DNA from 3 places in the Arthrobacter sp. NPDC093139 genome. Region 3 is predicted to be linked to each of the others. Evidence: riboswitches for the same ligand, from Rfam matches in the RefSeq annotation. Region 3 holds a riboswitch; each other region holds the start of a gene.
What was found. Region 3 has a riboswitch for cyclic di-AMP ahead of ACIP90_RS04185 (NlpC/P60 family protein). Riboswitches for the same ligand answer to the same signal wherever they lie in the genome.

Region 1 (4,793 bases), on a different contig from region 3:
GACCGCTGCCGTTGACGGCCCAGCCGTCCATCGCGGACGAAGCGTAGTGCGGAATGTCCTGCAGCGCGGTGATGTCCGCCGCCAATGTCCTGCCCAAAGCTTCCCGCAGCGGAACACGGCCGGCAGGGATTGGAGCAGCGCAGTCAAAGGCGGCCTGCCGTGCTTCTTCCCAGGTGTGTGCCGCATGCGTGGCAGGTGGATCCGCGGACACGATTCCACTGTCCGCGGGTCCACTGTCCGCGGGCAGTGCGTCTGTGTCGTCCTCGGCCGATGCAGCGTTCCCGGCTGGGTTGGTGGCCGGCTGGGCGGCCTCGGCTGCGGGATGTCCGGGGGAAGCGGTCATTCCCCCGGTGTCCCGCTGGGAGCCGCTACGCTGCTGGAGCTGCCTGCGGCCGGCGGAAAGGAGTCATCCCCTGCCTCATCGGCCGAGTAGGCCTTGGACACGGAACGGGCAACGTCCATGGCCGCCTTCATCGATGTGGAGTCAGGCGCCTGGCCCGAACCTGAGGCGAGCCCGGCGGCAAATCCGGCAATGAAGGTGGTCAGCGGCGCTGCGGGCCGGACCACCGAGTGCGCGGCCACCCCGGCAAGGGACAGCACCTCATTGACATCCACTTGCACGTCTTCGAGCTCAAAAGCCCGCAGCAGTAGACGGCACCACTCCTCAAGCGTTTCGTCCTGGCTTTTCATGCCTGCCTCCAATCTCAACTGCGGCTGCGACGTTCAGCCCGGATGATTGCTGGCGTCCACTCCCAATGCGGCGGCATCGTCCCAGGTATCCACATCGTCTGTGGAGCCGGCGGGCACGGTGACAGCCTGTACGTCAAGCCTAGCAAGGAGAGCGAAAACTGACCCATGGTTCAAAGCGTTCCGCGCCGCTGCTTCTTCCACCGCGCGTTCCAGCACAGCCGTGCGGTAAAAACCTGCCAATGGCTGACGCCGCCCGTCGCCGGAAACTGCCATGACGCCGTCGCCGCCGTGCAGCGCTTCCAGAAGGGCATGCACGGCATCAGCCACGCGGGGCATGTCACATGCCAGAACCAGAACATAGGCATCATCCCCGGGACGGGCCGGGGACTCCAGCAGGGCCAGGCCGGCCGCAATCGCGGCGGCAGGCCCGGCGAACGGCGGATCCTCCCGGCAGCTCAAAACACCGGGCGGAAGGTCGTGGGCTTCCGGGCCCACGACTACGATGCGGCGCGCACCTCGGGCGGCCGCAATCGACCGGTGCAGAAGGGTCTCACCCTCATAGATCAGTTCGGCCTTCGGCGATCCGCCGAGCCTCGAAGAACGGCCGCCGGCCAGAATGACTGCATCGAAGTACACATACCAAGCCTAGTGCGGACAGGTCAGGCGGCCGTCTCCGGAAGCAGGAAGGGATCCCACGCGGGGGTCGGCTTCTCCAGTTCCTTGATTTGCCAGATGGTGCCAACGGGAGGCGCCGGGACGAACCGCAACTTCCAGCCCATTTCCGCCGGGGTGTGATCCCCCTTGACGTTATTGCACCGGAGGCAGGCCGCCACGAGGTTTTCCCAGGTATCCGCACCGCCCCGCGATTTCGGCTGGACGTGGTCTATGGTGTGGGCTGCCTTGCCGCAGTATGCGCACCGGTGGCCGTCCCTGCGCAGCACCCCGCGCCGGCTCACTGCGGTGACCATGTTATAGCGCGGCCGGATATAACGGTTCAGGAGGATCACGGAGGGGCGGCCCATGATGTCCTTCGGCCCCACGACGGGATCGTCACCTTCGGCAACCACGCTGGCTTTTCCTGTGAGCACAAGAACCAGCGCCCGGCGGAAGGTTACAACCGCCAAGGGTTCATATCCAGCATTAAGAACGAGCGTGCGCATGCGCATACCTCTTCACGGCCGCACCCGGCAGAGGCGCGAGGGCCGGCTGCCCTCTGCATGTCCGGGCTATGGATCGACACCACAAGAGTAAACACTCTTAGCGCATATCGACGAATCGGCCTAACATTCGGCCACGGCGTGTCGGTGTTCAGCCCGGGCAGTTTTAAGACAAAAGGACCCCTGCCGCGGGGGCAGGGGTCCTTTTAAGCCTTTGCTCGTGGCTTAGCCGCCGACGCGGATGAAGACCGGGCCGGAGCCGACGTTGACGCTGAACAGCGCGGTGGTTCCGCCGTTCCAGCCACCGTGAACAGCCTGGCCGTTGCCGACGTAGACAGCGATGTGGGCCAGGCCCATGCCGCCGTTTTGGTAGTAGGCGAGGTCGCCCGGCTTGGCTTCGGCAGCGCTGACAGTGCGGCCGAGGGACAGGTAGCCTGCCGGCCAGCCGTGGTAGTTGATGCCCACGGCGGCCAGGGAGTTGGTGGCCAGCATGGTGCAGTCCTGCGAGACGCCCAACTGGGCGTACGCGGCAGCGGCGATGGCAGCTCCCTTGCCGCTTGCAGAGGACGTGTTGGCAACAGGTGCAGCTTCCACCTTCGCGGTGGCCTGAACTGCCGGAGCAGCCTTCACGGCCGGGGCTTCCACGGCAGGCGCGGCTTCCTGGACGTTGACGACCGGCTTGGGAGCCTCAACCACGGGGGCCGGGGTGGTGGTGATCGCCGGCTTCTCGTAGGAGATGGCGATGCTGGATGCAGCCGAAATCGGTGCCGACGCCAAGGACTGGACTTCCAGGGTGGACGTGGAAGCCGAGTCGCGCTGAACGTTGGTCTCAGCGGCGTTGGCGGCGATGCCGCTGGTCAGAACGAGTCCGGAGGCGGCAGCGATAACAGCAGCCTGACGGCCTACTCCGCCGGCGTTGTCGCCGACAGCCTTGGCAATGACGGACAGCGAGTTGGTCTTGGTGACCTCGGCGCGGTGGCGTGCAATGGTCGCACGTGTAGTCATGATTTCTCTCTTTCGTGTTCCACGGCCCGCTTGTAGCAGGCCGCGGTTTAGCGACGCGCCGGCGTCTTGGGGGTACGCCGAATCGTCTCGAATGGGGGGTTTTAGCGAAGGGTGTAGAACGAGGACGTGCCCGTGGCGGACACTGCATGCAGGATGGTGCCCTGCGAGGGGTTCAGCGCGCTGATCATCATGCCGTTGCCAACGTAGATGCCAACGTGGGCACCGCCGTTCTGCATGACCAGGTCGCCGGGGGCGGGAGTCGACGTGGGCTTCATGGCTGTCCACGCATTGACGCGCGGAATGCTGATGCCCGCCTGTGCGTAGACCCACTGGGTGAAGCCGGAGCAGTCCCAGCCGCTGGGAGTGGTGCCACCCCAGACGTACGGGCTGCCGATGCCGGTGTAGGCGATGCCCGCGAGACCTGACGTTGCACCCGAGCCTGCGGCGTCAACCAGTTTCCCGGCCTTGGCCGCGATGGTCTCCACGGCAGCTTCGGGGCTGGCCGTGTCGTCGCTGGACTGGGGCGCGACTGTCTCAATGACGGGGGCTGCCTCGGTGGTAACGGCAGGACGCTCGAAGGAGACGGTTGCGGTGGGCGCGGCGGTCACAGCAAGCTGTGCCGCCTGGGATCCGGACTCAGCGGAGGCGGAAACACCGATGTTGGCGTCGGATGCGTTGGCTGGCATGCCGGCGCTCAGGACGAGACCTGAAGCGGCCGCAATGACTGCTGCCTGACGACCTACTGTGCCTGCATTGGCGCTTACTGCCTTGGACACGGAGTCCAGCGGGTTCTTACGAACCGTTTGCGCACGGTGGCGCGCAAGATTGTGGCGTGAAGACACGAAGGTAGCCTCTCCCAATGCCTACGAGGTGAGCTGTCGGATTCGGATGGGAGTCACCCGGCCGCGCCGCTTCCTGGGAAGCTTTGCGACTTAACCCCAAGGCCTTCTTGCGAAGACCAAAATTGGTTCCCCCGCCCCTGCCAGACGATGTAATGCGAACGGACCTTGAGCGGTGGCAGAGTTAGGCAATCCACTCAAGGGCGTCAACTTCGGAAAAGTTGACGCGGTTTAGACGGTACAACAGTTCGGAGGGAATGTCACATTCAGGTCACGGTGTGTCACGAGAATCTGAGAGCTCTCCATCGGCTTTGCTTACAGCCAGCCTTCGGGATCCACGACTTCTCCGTTGACCATCACCTCAAAGTGGAGGTGGCAGCCGGTGGATGCGCCGGTGGTCCCGCTAAGTGCCACCGTGTCGCCCCGGCTGACCTTCTGGCCAACCTGAACGCTCGATGACGACAAATGGTTATACGTGGTTTCGAGGCCGTTGCCATGGTCGATGACAACCCTGTTGCCGCCGCCAAACTCGTGCCAGCCGGCAAACGTGACCGTGCCACTGGCCGCTGCATACACTTCTGTTCCGCACTGGGCTGCGAAGTCCTGGCCACGGTGGAACTCTCCGGCGCCGCCAGTGATGGGGCTCACGCGGTATCCAAAGGGCGAGGACTTCACCATGGTCGCCAAGGGCATGCCAAGGCTGCCGACGGAGGCTGCGCGGCTGATACTGCCGGCGGACTGGGCGCTCAGGAGCTGCTTGAGCTTGCCATCCGGGTCACCGGCTGTCGCAACGGAGGTGCGGCTGAAGTCAATCTTGGCTGCCGCCTCGGCGGAGACCTCTGGCTGCCCCGTGGCGGCACCTGCGGCGGCCGGGGCGCCGTGGTCGGCCGAGGCCAGGACCGGGCTCGTGGCGGGCACTGTGACGGTCAGCAGGAGGCCCGAGGCGGCAAGGGCCACGCCGACCTTCTGCCCGACTCCGCTGGCAGCGGCGAAGTCAGCGACCTGACGGAAAGGACTGCGTTGCTTCCGCGCTTGACGCTGCGCATCGCGGGGTCGCTCAGCGGCGACCGCTACGGGCGTGCGGGGCTCGGCAGCGGAGCCG
Region 2 (4,793 bases), on a different contig from region 3:
GGCTGTTCGTTGCCCGGCTGGGCGCGGCCGGTGATGGTCCCCACCTCCACGTGCCCGAAGCCGAGCTCCGACAGGGCCTCGATGCCGTGGCCTTCCTTGTCAAAGCCGGCGGCGAGCCCGAACGGCGAGGGAAAGGTAAGCCCAAAGGCATTCGTCTGCAGGGACGCGGGCGGGGCCGTAAACCGTGCCAGCAACCGGCCCGCCCCGGTGGAATGGGCCAGCCGGATGCCTTTGAAGCCGATTTTGTGGGCGCGTTCGGCGTCCATCCATGAAAAGGCCAGCCTGAAGAAAGTGGGATATACGCGCATGCCTCTAGTTTTCCGTCTTCGGCGGTGCAGACCAAACCGGCCACGGCACGTGTCGACCACCAGCGGCGCGTCTAGTCTGGTGCCATGGAGTGGCAGAGCGACATCCTCGGCGAAGGCTTCGAATCCTTTGCCTTCGAGGCCGTGGGCAGCGACGGCGTCGCACGGACGGCGACGCTTGTCCGCTATGCCCCATTGAACAACCCCGCACCGCCTGCGGCGAACCCAGCGCCACCTTCGGCGCAGGGGAAGCGGCACCGGCGCCGTGCGGTGCTGTTCCTGCACGGCTGGAGCGATTACTTTTTCAATGTTGAACTGGCACGCTTCTGGAACGGCCAGGACTTCGAGTTCTTCGCCCTGGACATGCACAACCACGGCCGCAGCCTGCGCCCCGAGGCGCACGGCGGTTACGTTGCCGACTTGGCGAACTACGACGCCGAAATCAGCACCGCCGTCGGCATGATCACCGCCATGGAGCCCGCGGCGCCGCTGTCGTTTGTGATGATGGGGCACTCCACCGGCGGCCTCGTGGCGGCCCTGTGGGTGAGCCGGAATCGGGGGGTGGTGTCACAGCTGGTCCTGAACAGTCCGTGGCTGGAAATGCACGGCAGTTCCCTGGTCCGGCGGGCCGCCTGGACCATGGTGGAGCCCCTCGCCCGCTTCCGGCCGGAGGCTGTGCTCCGCCTGCCCGAGCGCGGCTTCTACTGGCGCAGCATCAGCAACTCAGCCGAAGGGGAATGGACCCTTGATGACAAGTACCGGCCTCCCATGGCCTTTCCGGTCCGCGCCGGCTGGCTCAGCGCAGTCCTTGCCGGCCAGGCGCAGGTTGCCCGCGGGCTCCATATCGGCATCCCCATCCTGGTGATGATTTCCGGTGCAAGCGCCAACGGGCCGTTCTGGACCGAAGAGATGCGCAGGACGGACGCAGTACTGGACGTCAACGTCATCGCCGTGCGGGCCCTCTCACTGGGCCAGAGCGTGTCCGTGGAGCGGATCGACGGCGCCCTGCACGATGTTTTCCTATCCCGTGCCGAGGTGCGCGCGGACGCATACCGGCGGCTGGCCCGGTGGATCCACGGCTTTGCCGCTGAGGACGAATCCTTCGGTCTGCTGCCATGAGAGTGGCCAGGTGCAGCCAGAAAGTCGCCCTGTTTGCCTATAGGTAGCTGGCGGGGTTGACGGTCCTGTTATTGACCATGACTTCAAAATGAAGATGGCAGCCGGTGGAGCTGCCGGTCGTTCCGACAGCGGCTATCCGTCCACCCTGCGCCAGGGTCTGGCCCTTGGAAACGCCGATGCTGGCCAGATGGTTGTATGTGGTCTTCAGTCCCTTGCCGTGGTCAACAACAATCCGGTTTCCGCCGCCGTATGGGCTCCAGCCTGCCTCGGTGACCTTTCCCCTGGCCGCAGCCAGAACGGGCGTGCCGCACGCCCCGGCGAAGTCAAGCCCCGTATGTAATTCGCCGATTGCCCCGGTCAGGGGATTGACGCGGTGCCCATATGGGGAAGTTACGATCGTAGAGGCGAGCGGTGCCCGCAGGCCCGCCGAAGGCGCGGAAGCCCGGGCGGGTTTCGGTGCCAGCTTCCGTACCGGTTTGGGTGCGGCCTTCAGCGCCGGTTTCCGCACCGGCTTCGATGCCGCTTTCCGCGCCGCTTTCGGTGCCGCTTTCCGCGCCGCTTTCGCTGCCGGGGAGGACTTGACCTGGGGCTGGTCAAAAACCAGTGACGATCCTGCATCCGCGAGCAGGGAGGGTTGTGCGGCCGGAGCGGCCACTGCACTGGCAGGAACCTCCCCCATGGCCAAGATCCCTGTTGGGGCGGCGTGAGCCGTGGAGAGCACGGTCATGCCGATCATTCCCGTCACCGCCGCCGCAAAAGCCAGCTTTTGGCCGCGGCCTCGCGGCCTGGGCACCGGGGATGAGGCTGCCCGGTGGCGACCCTTACCGGATGTGCGCGAGAAAATGGCACGGCGCAGGCCGTGATTGTCGTGGGAAGGCACAGCGTAGGTCCTCTCAACGCCGGCGAAATTAGCTGTCGGATTCGGACGAGTGGACTGTCCGGCCTCCCCTGCCGCGCGCCTCACAGGCTGCAGTGACAGGGCCAGGCTTCACCCCAAGACGCCCAAAGGCGTCATTTCATGGGTCTTCCGCCCCCGCCTGGAGTGAAGGGTTCATGTACCGCCGGCGGGGTTTGGCGAAGCGGGTACACGCATACCCGGTGAAGGTATGTGGTATCAACCATGAAACCAAGAAAAACACGGTGTTACAAATTCGTTACGTAAAGGATGGCGTGTTGCAGTTGCAGAACGGGGAGAAAGCGACTAGACGGGTGCCCTAAATCCGACCTGCTGGCTGCCGGCGGGCGGGGTTGGAGTGGCGGCGGGCCAACAGGAGGCAAGGCGTGTCGGTAGGCTCGGTCCATGGTTGACCACGAGAACCTGATAAAGGTCAGAACCGCTTACGATTCGGTTGCCGAGGCTTACTCGAGGGTGATCCCCGATACAGCCTTTGAGTCGCTTCTCGACATGGCCATGGTCGACGAGTTCGCGGGCCACATTCGCACCTCCGCGGACCGGCTAGTGATCGACGCCGGATGCGGCGCCGGCCGGATGAGCAAATACCTGACCCGCACGGGACTGAACGTCACAGGTGTGGACCTGTCGCCCCAGATGATCCGGGTCGCGCAGCAGCTCCACCCCGGTCTCTGCTTTGAAGTGGGAGAGTTGACCGACCTGCCGGCATCCGATTCTGCTGCCGACGGCATACTTGCCTGGTACTCGATCATCCACTCCCCCCGGGCAGAGTTGCCGGCAATTGCGCGGGAGTTCTGGAGAGTCCTCCGCCCATCCGGCTCGGCGCTCATCGCTTTCCAGGCCGGCAGCGGCCACCGCACTATTAACCATGCCTACGGACATGATGTCGAGCTCAGAGCAGAACTGCACTCCCCCGGGGAAGTAGCCACCCGGTTCGCTGAGCAAGGCTTCGTGGCACGTGCACAACTGGTACGCTCACCGAGAGCCATGGAAAGCCACCAGCAGGCCGCCATTCTGCTTGGCAAACCACAGCATTAGATCCTGGGCGCGCGTAGTAGTGCCGCGTGCCAAGGAAACTTCTTCGAATGTCGTGAGGGTGAAGCCCCGGCCTACCCGGGCTGATGGGTGGCGGCCGCCACGGAAGTCTCGGCAGCGTCCACCGCTCCCCCGTAGCGGCGGTCCCGCTGGGCGTAGATGCCCACGGCGTCCCACAGGGTGCGGCGGTCGACGTCCGGCCAGAGCGTGTCCAGGAAGACGAACTCGGCATAGGCCGACTGCCAGAGCATGAAATTAGACAGCCGCTGCTCGCCGGAACTCCGCAGGAACAGGTCGACGTCGGGCAGGTCCGGTTCATCGAGGTACTTCTGGACGGTTTTCTCCGTGATGGAACCGGGCTTGAGCCGTCCGGCGGCGACGTCCTCCGCGATGGCCGAGACGGCGTCGGCAATCTCGGCGCGGCCACCGTAATTAACACACATGGTTAACGTGCACGTGCTGTTTCCGGCGGTATAGGCCTCGGCTTCTTCCAGTTCGCGGATCACTGATCCCCAGAGCTTGGGCCGGCGGCCGGACCAGCGCACCCGCACGCCCCAGTCGTCCAGCTGGTTCCGCTGCCGGCGCAGCACATCCTTGTTAAATCCCATCAGGAAGCGCACTTCCTCCGGGGACCGCCGCCAGTTCTCCGTGGAGAATGCGTAGACGGTGATGTACTTGATGCCGAGTTCGATGGCGCCCGCCACCACATCCAGCAGCGCAGGCTCCCCCGCCTTATGGCCCTCGATGCGGGGCAGCCCCCGCTGATTGGCCCACCGTCCGTTGCCGTCCATGACAATCGCCACGTGCCGGGGCACGAATTCCGCCGGGATCGCCGGGGCAACAGCACCGGAAGGGTGCGGATAAGGCGGGACCACGGGAGCGGTCCGGCGCCGGGCAGGGGTGCTCTTCTTTCCCAAGGACACTGTTAGGTACGCTCCACATGTTTGAGGGATTTCAGGACACGTTCAAGATGCCACTGCAGGTAACTGGCCACGAGGCCTGCCGCTTCCCGCCGGTGCAGCGGCAGTGAGGAATCCGCCGTCGTCCAGTTTCCGGTGAGCAGAGCACCCAACAGCGTCACCGTCTCGGCGGCCGGGGCCGCTGATCCGGGCGGCCGGCACTCCCCGCAGACCATGCCGCCCAGCGGCGCTGAAAAGGCGTTGTGCGGCCCGGCCGCACCGCAGCGCGCGCAGCGGGTAAAGCTGGGAGCCCACCCGCCGGTGGCCAGCGCGCGCAGCAGGTAGGAGTCCAGGATCAGTTCCGGCGTGTGGTCCCCTCGGCTCAGGGCTGCCAGCGCCCCGACGAGCAGGTTGTACTGCGCGGTGCCGGCCTCGCCGTCGACGTCTGTCAGCTTTTCAGCGGTCTCCGTCATGGCGGCGGCAACTGTGTACCTGCCGTAGTCGGCGGCGATGTTTCCGCCG
Region 3 (4,793 bases):
GACCACGCCTGTCAGGTGTACCGCCTCGCCGTTGAGGTTCCTCTCCACCTGCCGGTCAGCATCGGGGGTTCCCAGCCCGGCCAGCCGGTCCCGTCCTGCCGCCCAGACGGCGAGGTGGCCGCCGGCAGAGTGGCCCAGCGCCACCACCTTGGCAAGGTCAAGTCCGTGCTCTTCAGCGACTCCGCGCAACCTGTCGATCCCGGCCAGCACGTCCTCGAAGGTGTGCGGCCAGCCGCCCCCGTTGCCTGCCCGCCGGTATTCCAGGTTCCAGGCCGCCATTCCGTGGGCTGCGAGGTCCTTTGCCAGCGGTTCGCCCAGCTCGGCCCCGTACTGGGAGCGCCAGTATCCGCCGTGGATGACCACCACGACGCCTCGGGTCGCCGGCCGCTTGCCGTTCCGTGATGAGGATGCTGGCGGCGTTTCCGGCAGGAAGAGCTCGCCCCATTGGCTGGGGTGGTCGCCGTACTGGTACTTCTGCCGCTTCACTGCATCCTCCTTGGGTCCGGGTGGGCAGGAGGCAACAAGCGCCCCCGGCGTCACCACTGCCGTAGCACCCAGCAGTCCAGAGAACGGCAGGGTCCGACGGCGCACATCAGCCATGTCCCGAGCCTACAGGGACGCGGCTCCCTCCGGGCGGAAGAGAGTGGCCGAGGTGGCAGGGCGGGTGTCACACCGGCGACTGTCGCACGCCCTTGATAGTTTGGAACCATGGCAAGCAACTGGGATCGCCTGGACATCAGTCAGCGCGACTCCGTGCAGGAAAACGTGGAACTGTATGAGCGCGTCCGGCCTGCCCTGAAGCTTGTCACCCGTGACGTCCTGCAGATGCTGCGGACCATGCTCAAGGACACCGAGGTCACGCCGCTGTTCGTGACCGGCCGCACCAAGACCGTGGACTCCTTCCGGGAGAAAATCTCCCGAACCGAGGAGCCCCTGGAACCTGGCGGCCCCCGCGTCCTGAAGTTTCCCGACCCGTTCCGCACCCTCAATGACATGGTGGGTGTCCGCGTCATCACCAAGCTTCCTGCGGAAAATGCGGTGGTGGCCAACCTCATCAAGCGGCAGCGGCAGCTGTTCGACTGCCGCGGAGACCGTGAGAAGGACATCGGCTCCATCGAGTCCGGCACATACGGCTACTCCAGCCGCCACCTGATTCTGCGGACCATCCAGAATGAGGCCGTCAAGGAGTACCAGAAGGTCTTCAACCCAGATGCGCAGCCCAACGGAAGCTACTTCTTCGAATGCCAGATCCGCACTGTCTTCGCGCATGCATGGAGCGAGATAGAACACGACATCCGCTTCAAGGCAGAGGATCCGCGGGCCTGGACCCCGCATTTCGACCGCCAGTTCACCGCCACAGCCGCCATGCTGGAGACAGTGGAGAGCGCCTTCGCGGACCTGCACGAGCGCTACGAGGAGGTCCGCGGCTACTGGGACATGGACGGTGAAGGCGCCGCCCCGCTCACACCCAACCGCATCCGCGACGTCTGGCGGACGCTGCTGCCGCACGTGGATCGCAAAGTGGATGACGACTGGGGATGGGCCGCCGAACTCATGGCGGCCCACGGCCTGAACCAGACGGTCCAGCTCGCCGGACTGCTCAGCGCCAACAGGATCACCGAGGTCCGCAAGGCCCTGGACCACCGCTACTCCCCCGGCCCGGACCGGCTGCTGGATGACCTCCTCCTCTGGCAGTACGGGACGAAGCACATCGACCTCACCGCCGAGGAGCCCGACGCCGTCCCGCACCCGCGGCGCGACAGCCTCCTGCGGCGGCTGAAACAGATCGAGCGGTACCGCCAAACCAAGAAGTAGGCGTCGGCAGGGCTGGGTTCCGCCCTACCAGCACGAATAGTCAGCACCCGGCGCGCGACACACCTCCGTTACCTTAATGTGACTTTTGGAAAGGGCTCCCGTACCGTGGAAGATGTGCCTTCCTCACCGAGGAAGGCACTCCCGCGCTGATTGCCTAACTCTGCCGCTGCCCGGGATCCGTTCACAGACCATGCACGGCAGAGACGGGGAAACCAATTTTGGCCCGCACGAAAGGGCCTTGGGGTGAAGCCACGCAGTTCCTGAACTTGTCAGGGCGCGCGGCCGGGTGTCTCCCATCCGAATCCGACAGCTCACCTCGCAGGCATCGGGAGAGGCTCCTTCATGTCGTCACGCTTTACCCGTGCCCGCCGCGCAGCGGCCGGCCGTTCGAATCCGTTCGTATCCGCATCGCGTGCTGTCACGGCTAATGCCGGAGGACTGGGACGCCAGGCAACCGTAATCCTCGCGGCATCGGGACTCGCCTTCACCGGCAGCATGGCAGCGAACGCCGCCAACGCGCCGGCCCAGAAGGACGCCGCCCCCGCGTCGGCGTCCACGGCCGCCAGCCAGGTCCAGGCACCCCTGAGCGCCAGCTCCAGCGTCAAGATCGCCTTCGAGCGACCTGCGGTGAAGTCCACCCCTGCCCCCGTGGTGCAGGAGCCCGTCGTCGTCGAAAAGCCGACGGCCCAGCGGGCCGCAGCTCCAGCGCCTGCCGCAGCCCCTGTTGCCGCGCCTGCGCCCGCCCCGAAGGTCTCTGCACCGAAGATCACCGTGAAGTCCTCACCGGCGCCCGCGAAGGCTCCCGCTGCCGCCGCTGGCGGCATCAATGCCTCGATGGTGTCGGCCGCCTACGCCCAGCTGGGCATCACCCAGGACTGCACCGCGATGGTGGAAAAGGCACTCGGCGCCTCCGGCATCCGGGTGGGCGACCTTGCTCCGATGCAGTTCATGAACCACGGCAAAGTCGTGTCCACTCCCCAGCCCGGCGACATGGTGGTCCAGTCCGGCCACGTGGGAATCTTCGTGGGCAACGGCAAGGTGCTCAGCGGCGGCATGAACGGCGTCAACGAGACCGTGGTTCACCCGCTGTCCTGGCTGACTGCCACCGGCCCCGTCACCTTCGTGCGCGCCGGCGCCTGACAACGCCGAAGCCTGCTTACGCCGGAGCCGGTGTTCCGCTGCCTTGGGGGCAGCGGGGCACCGGCTTCTTCTGCTAGCCGAGAACTGCCCGGTTCCGTCCGAGGGATTTGGCCTCATAGAGCGCGGCGTCAGCGGCTGCAATCGGCCCGTCAAGGCTCAGCACCCCCGCGTCCACAGCAGCGATGCCGTAGCTGACGGTGGGCATTCTAGGTACGTCGGGAACCGACCCCTCGGCGAGCCGGCGGCTGATTTCCTTGACGATGATCTCCGCGGAGTAGGGGCTCGCGCCCGGGGCAAACACGATGAATTCCTCGCCGCCGTACCTCCCCACGAGGTCCGTGGAGCGGACCGTTGCACGGCAGGCGTCGGCGAAGGCCTGAAGCGCCAGGTCGCCGGCGGCGTGGCCATGGGTGTCGTTGATGGCCTTGAAGTGGTCCAGATCCGCGAGGATCAGCGCTCCCCCGCTCTTGCTGCCCCGGCCGCGGCGGAGCTGTGTGGACGCCATATCCAGGAATGCCGACCGGTTGAGCAAGCCCGTGAGCCCGTCCTGGCTGGCGACGGTTGTCAGCGCCCGTGTGTGCTGCTCCGTGCTGAGCCCGGCCATGCTGAAGGAGACCACTGCCAGGAGCACCATGGTAACCAGGGTGGTCACGGCGGATCCGAAGTAGGTCACGAACGTCGGGCTGTCGGGGCCTGCAGCGATAAAGACGGTCAGCCGGCCCAGGTAGAACACTGAAACACCGGCTGCGGCGATGGCCATTGGAATTCGGACCCGCGTGTACCCGGGCTCCAAACGCCACAGCTCGCGTGCGGTGAGGGCAATCATCAGCGACATCGACGCGAGAAAAACGGCGCCCCCGGACCAGACGTTCTCGCCAGGATTGTCGAGGGCAGAAGCCACGCCAGCCACGACGGGAACGGCGCTGAAAAGCCAGAAGTTGAATTTCGGCGTCCGCAGCGAACGGGCACCGGCCCAGGCGCTCCCTGCCCCGGCGACCAGCAGGACATTTCCAGCACCATTCCCCAACCCCCGAATCCCCACCCGTTGTGCTGACCAGCATCGCACCGGTATCGCACCGGCCCACGGTTCACCAGTCAGGGCGCGGAAGACATCGCGATGCTGACTCAGCAGCCTGTTGCCAATAGACCCTTGGTCTGGCTCCCCAGCATCTTCCTGTCACCACTGCACGAGACAGAATGGATGCCCTGCCGGGTCCAAATAGACGCGGAACGCATCAGTGCCCCGGTTGAGGGACGTCGCTCCAATCTCAAGTACCTGCCGCTCTGCCTCGTTGAGGTCCTTCACACGCACATCGAGGTGTGCCTGCTGTGGAACTTCCTGCCCCGGCCACTGCGGTGGCCGGTAGTCCTCCACTTGTTGGAACGCCAGGGCAGGTCGATCCTCGGCACCACCAATCGTGATCCAGCCAGGATCATCCCGGACGCGGATCATGCCCAGTAATTAGCGAGCGGATCCGGATCCGCGCAGTCGAAGACGGTGGCATGCCAGGAACCAATCATGGCCCAATTATGGTGCTGTTGGGTCGACCCGCGCCACGGCCGGGAGAAAATGATCTCGACTCCCTGGAAGGTTGAACTCCTCATAGCGTGGTCACTTCCCCCGGCCGGTGCGGGTCTTCTTAGGCGTAGGTCAGACTTACCAGCAGCGCCTTGAGTTGGGCGTATTGGTCGGTTGCCATCCAGGCTCTGGCTGCGCCCCTGTTCGGAAACCCGGGATCGTTGAAAAGAACACGGCTGCTCAGACCGCCATTACCTGTTGGCACGAGATTGCACCAGGATGATACGCCCTCGCCTTCCTCCAGGGATCGGGGCTCGCT

Region 1: another riboswitch for cyclic di-AMP. It lies ahead of ACIP90_RS18985 (C40 family peptidase); the one in region 3 lies ahead of ACIP90_RS04185 (NlpC/P60 family protein).
Region 2: another riboswitch for cyclic di-AMP. It lies ahead of ACIP90_RS01740 (M23 family metallopeptidase); the one in region 3 lies ahead of ACIP90_RS04185 (NlpC/P60 family protein).

The regions. Positions count from the first base shown of each region.
Region 1 is NZ_JBIVOO010000016.1:60,736-65,528, reverse strand. It holds gene ACIP90_RS19010 (molybdopterin molybdotransferase MoeA) at 1-343, opposite strand, end outside; gene ACIP90_RS19005 (DUF6457 domain-containing protein) at 340-690, opposite strand; gene ACIP90_RS19000 (molybdenum cofactor guanylyltransferase) at 724-1,326, opposite strand; gene ACIP90_RS18995 (HNH endonuclease) at 1,350-1,850, opposite strand; gene ACIP90_RS18990 (NlpC/P60 family protein) at 2,073-2,852, opposite strand; gene ACIP90_RS18985 (C40 family peptidase) at 2,954-3,628, opposite strand; cyclic di-AMP (ydaO/yuaA leader) riboswitch at 3,699-3,892, opposite strand; gene ACIP90_RS18980 (M23 family metallopeptidase) at 4,007-4,793, opposite strand, start outside.
Region 2 is NZ_JBIVOO010000001.1:342,673-347,465, reverse strand. It holds gene ACIP90_RS01750 (quinone-dependent dihydroorotate dehydrogenase) at 1-308, opposite strand, end outside; gene ACIP90_RS01745 (alpha/beta fold hydrolase) at 393-1,424, shown strand; gene ACIP90_RS01740 (M23 family metallopeptidase) at 1,462-2,304, opposite strand; cyclic di-AMP (ydaO/yuaA leader) riboswitch at 2,310-2,484, opposite strand; gene ACIP90_RS01735 (class I SAM-dependent methyltransferase) at 2,725-3,375, shown strand; gene ACIP90_RS01730 (isoprenyl transferase) at 3,447-4,295, opposite strand; gene recO (DNA repair protein RecO) at 4,298-4,793, opposite strand, start outside.
Region 3 is NZ_JBIVOO010000002.1:227,347-232,139, reverse strand. It holds gene ACIP90_RS04195 (alpha/beta hydrolase) at 1-486, opposite strand, end outside; gene ACIP90_RS04190 (GTP pyrophosphokinase family protein) at 709-1,815, shown strand; cyclic di-AMP (ydaO/yuaA leader) riboswitch at 1,957-2,154, shown strand; gene ACIP90_RS04185 (NlpC/P60 family protein) at 2,158-2,955, shown strand; gene ACIP90_RS04180 (GGDEF domain-containing protein) at 3,029-3,982, opposite strand; gene ACIP90_RS04175 (VOC family protein) at 4,133-4,408, opposite strand; gene ACIP90_RS04170 (hypothetical protein) at 4,596-4,793, opposite strand, start outside.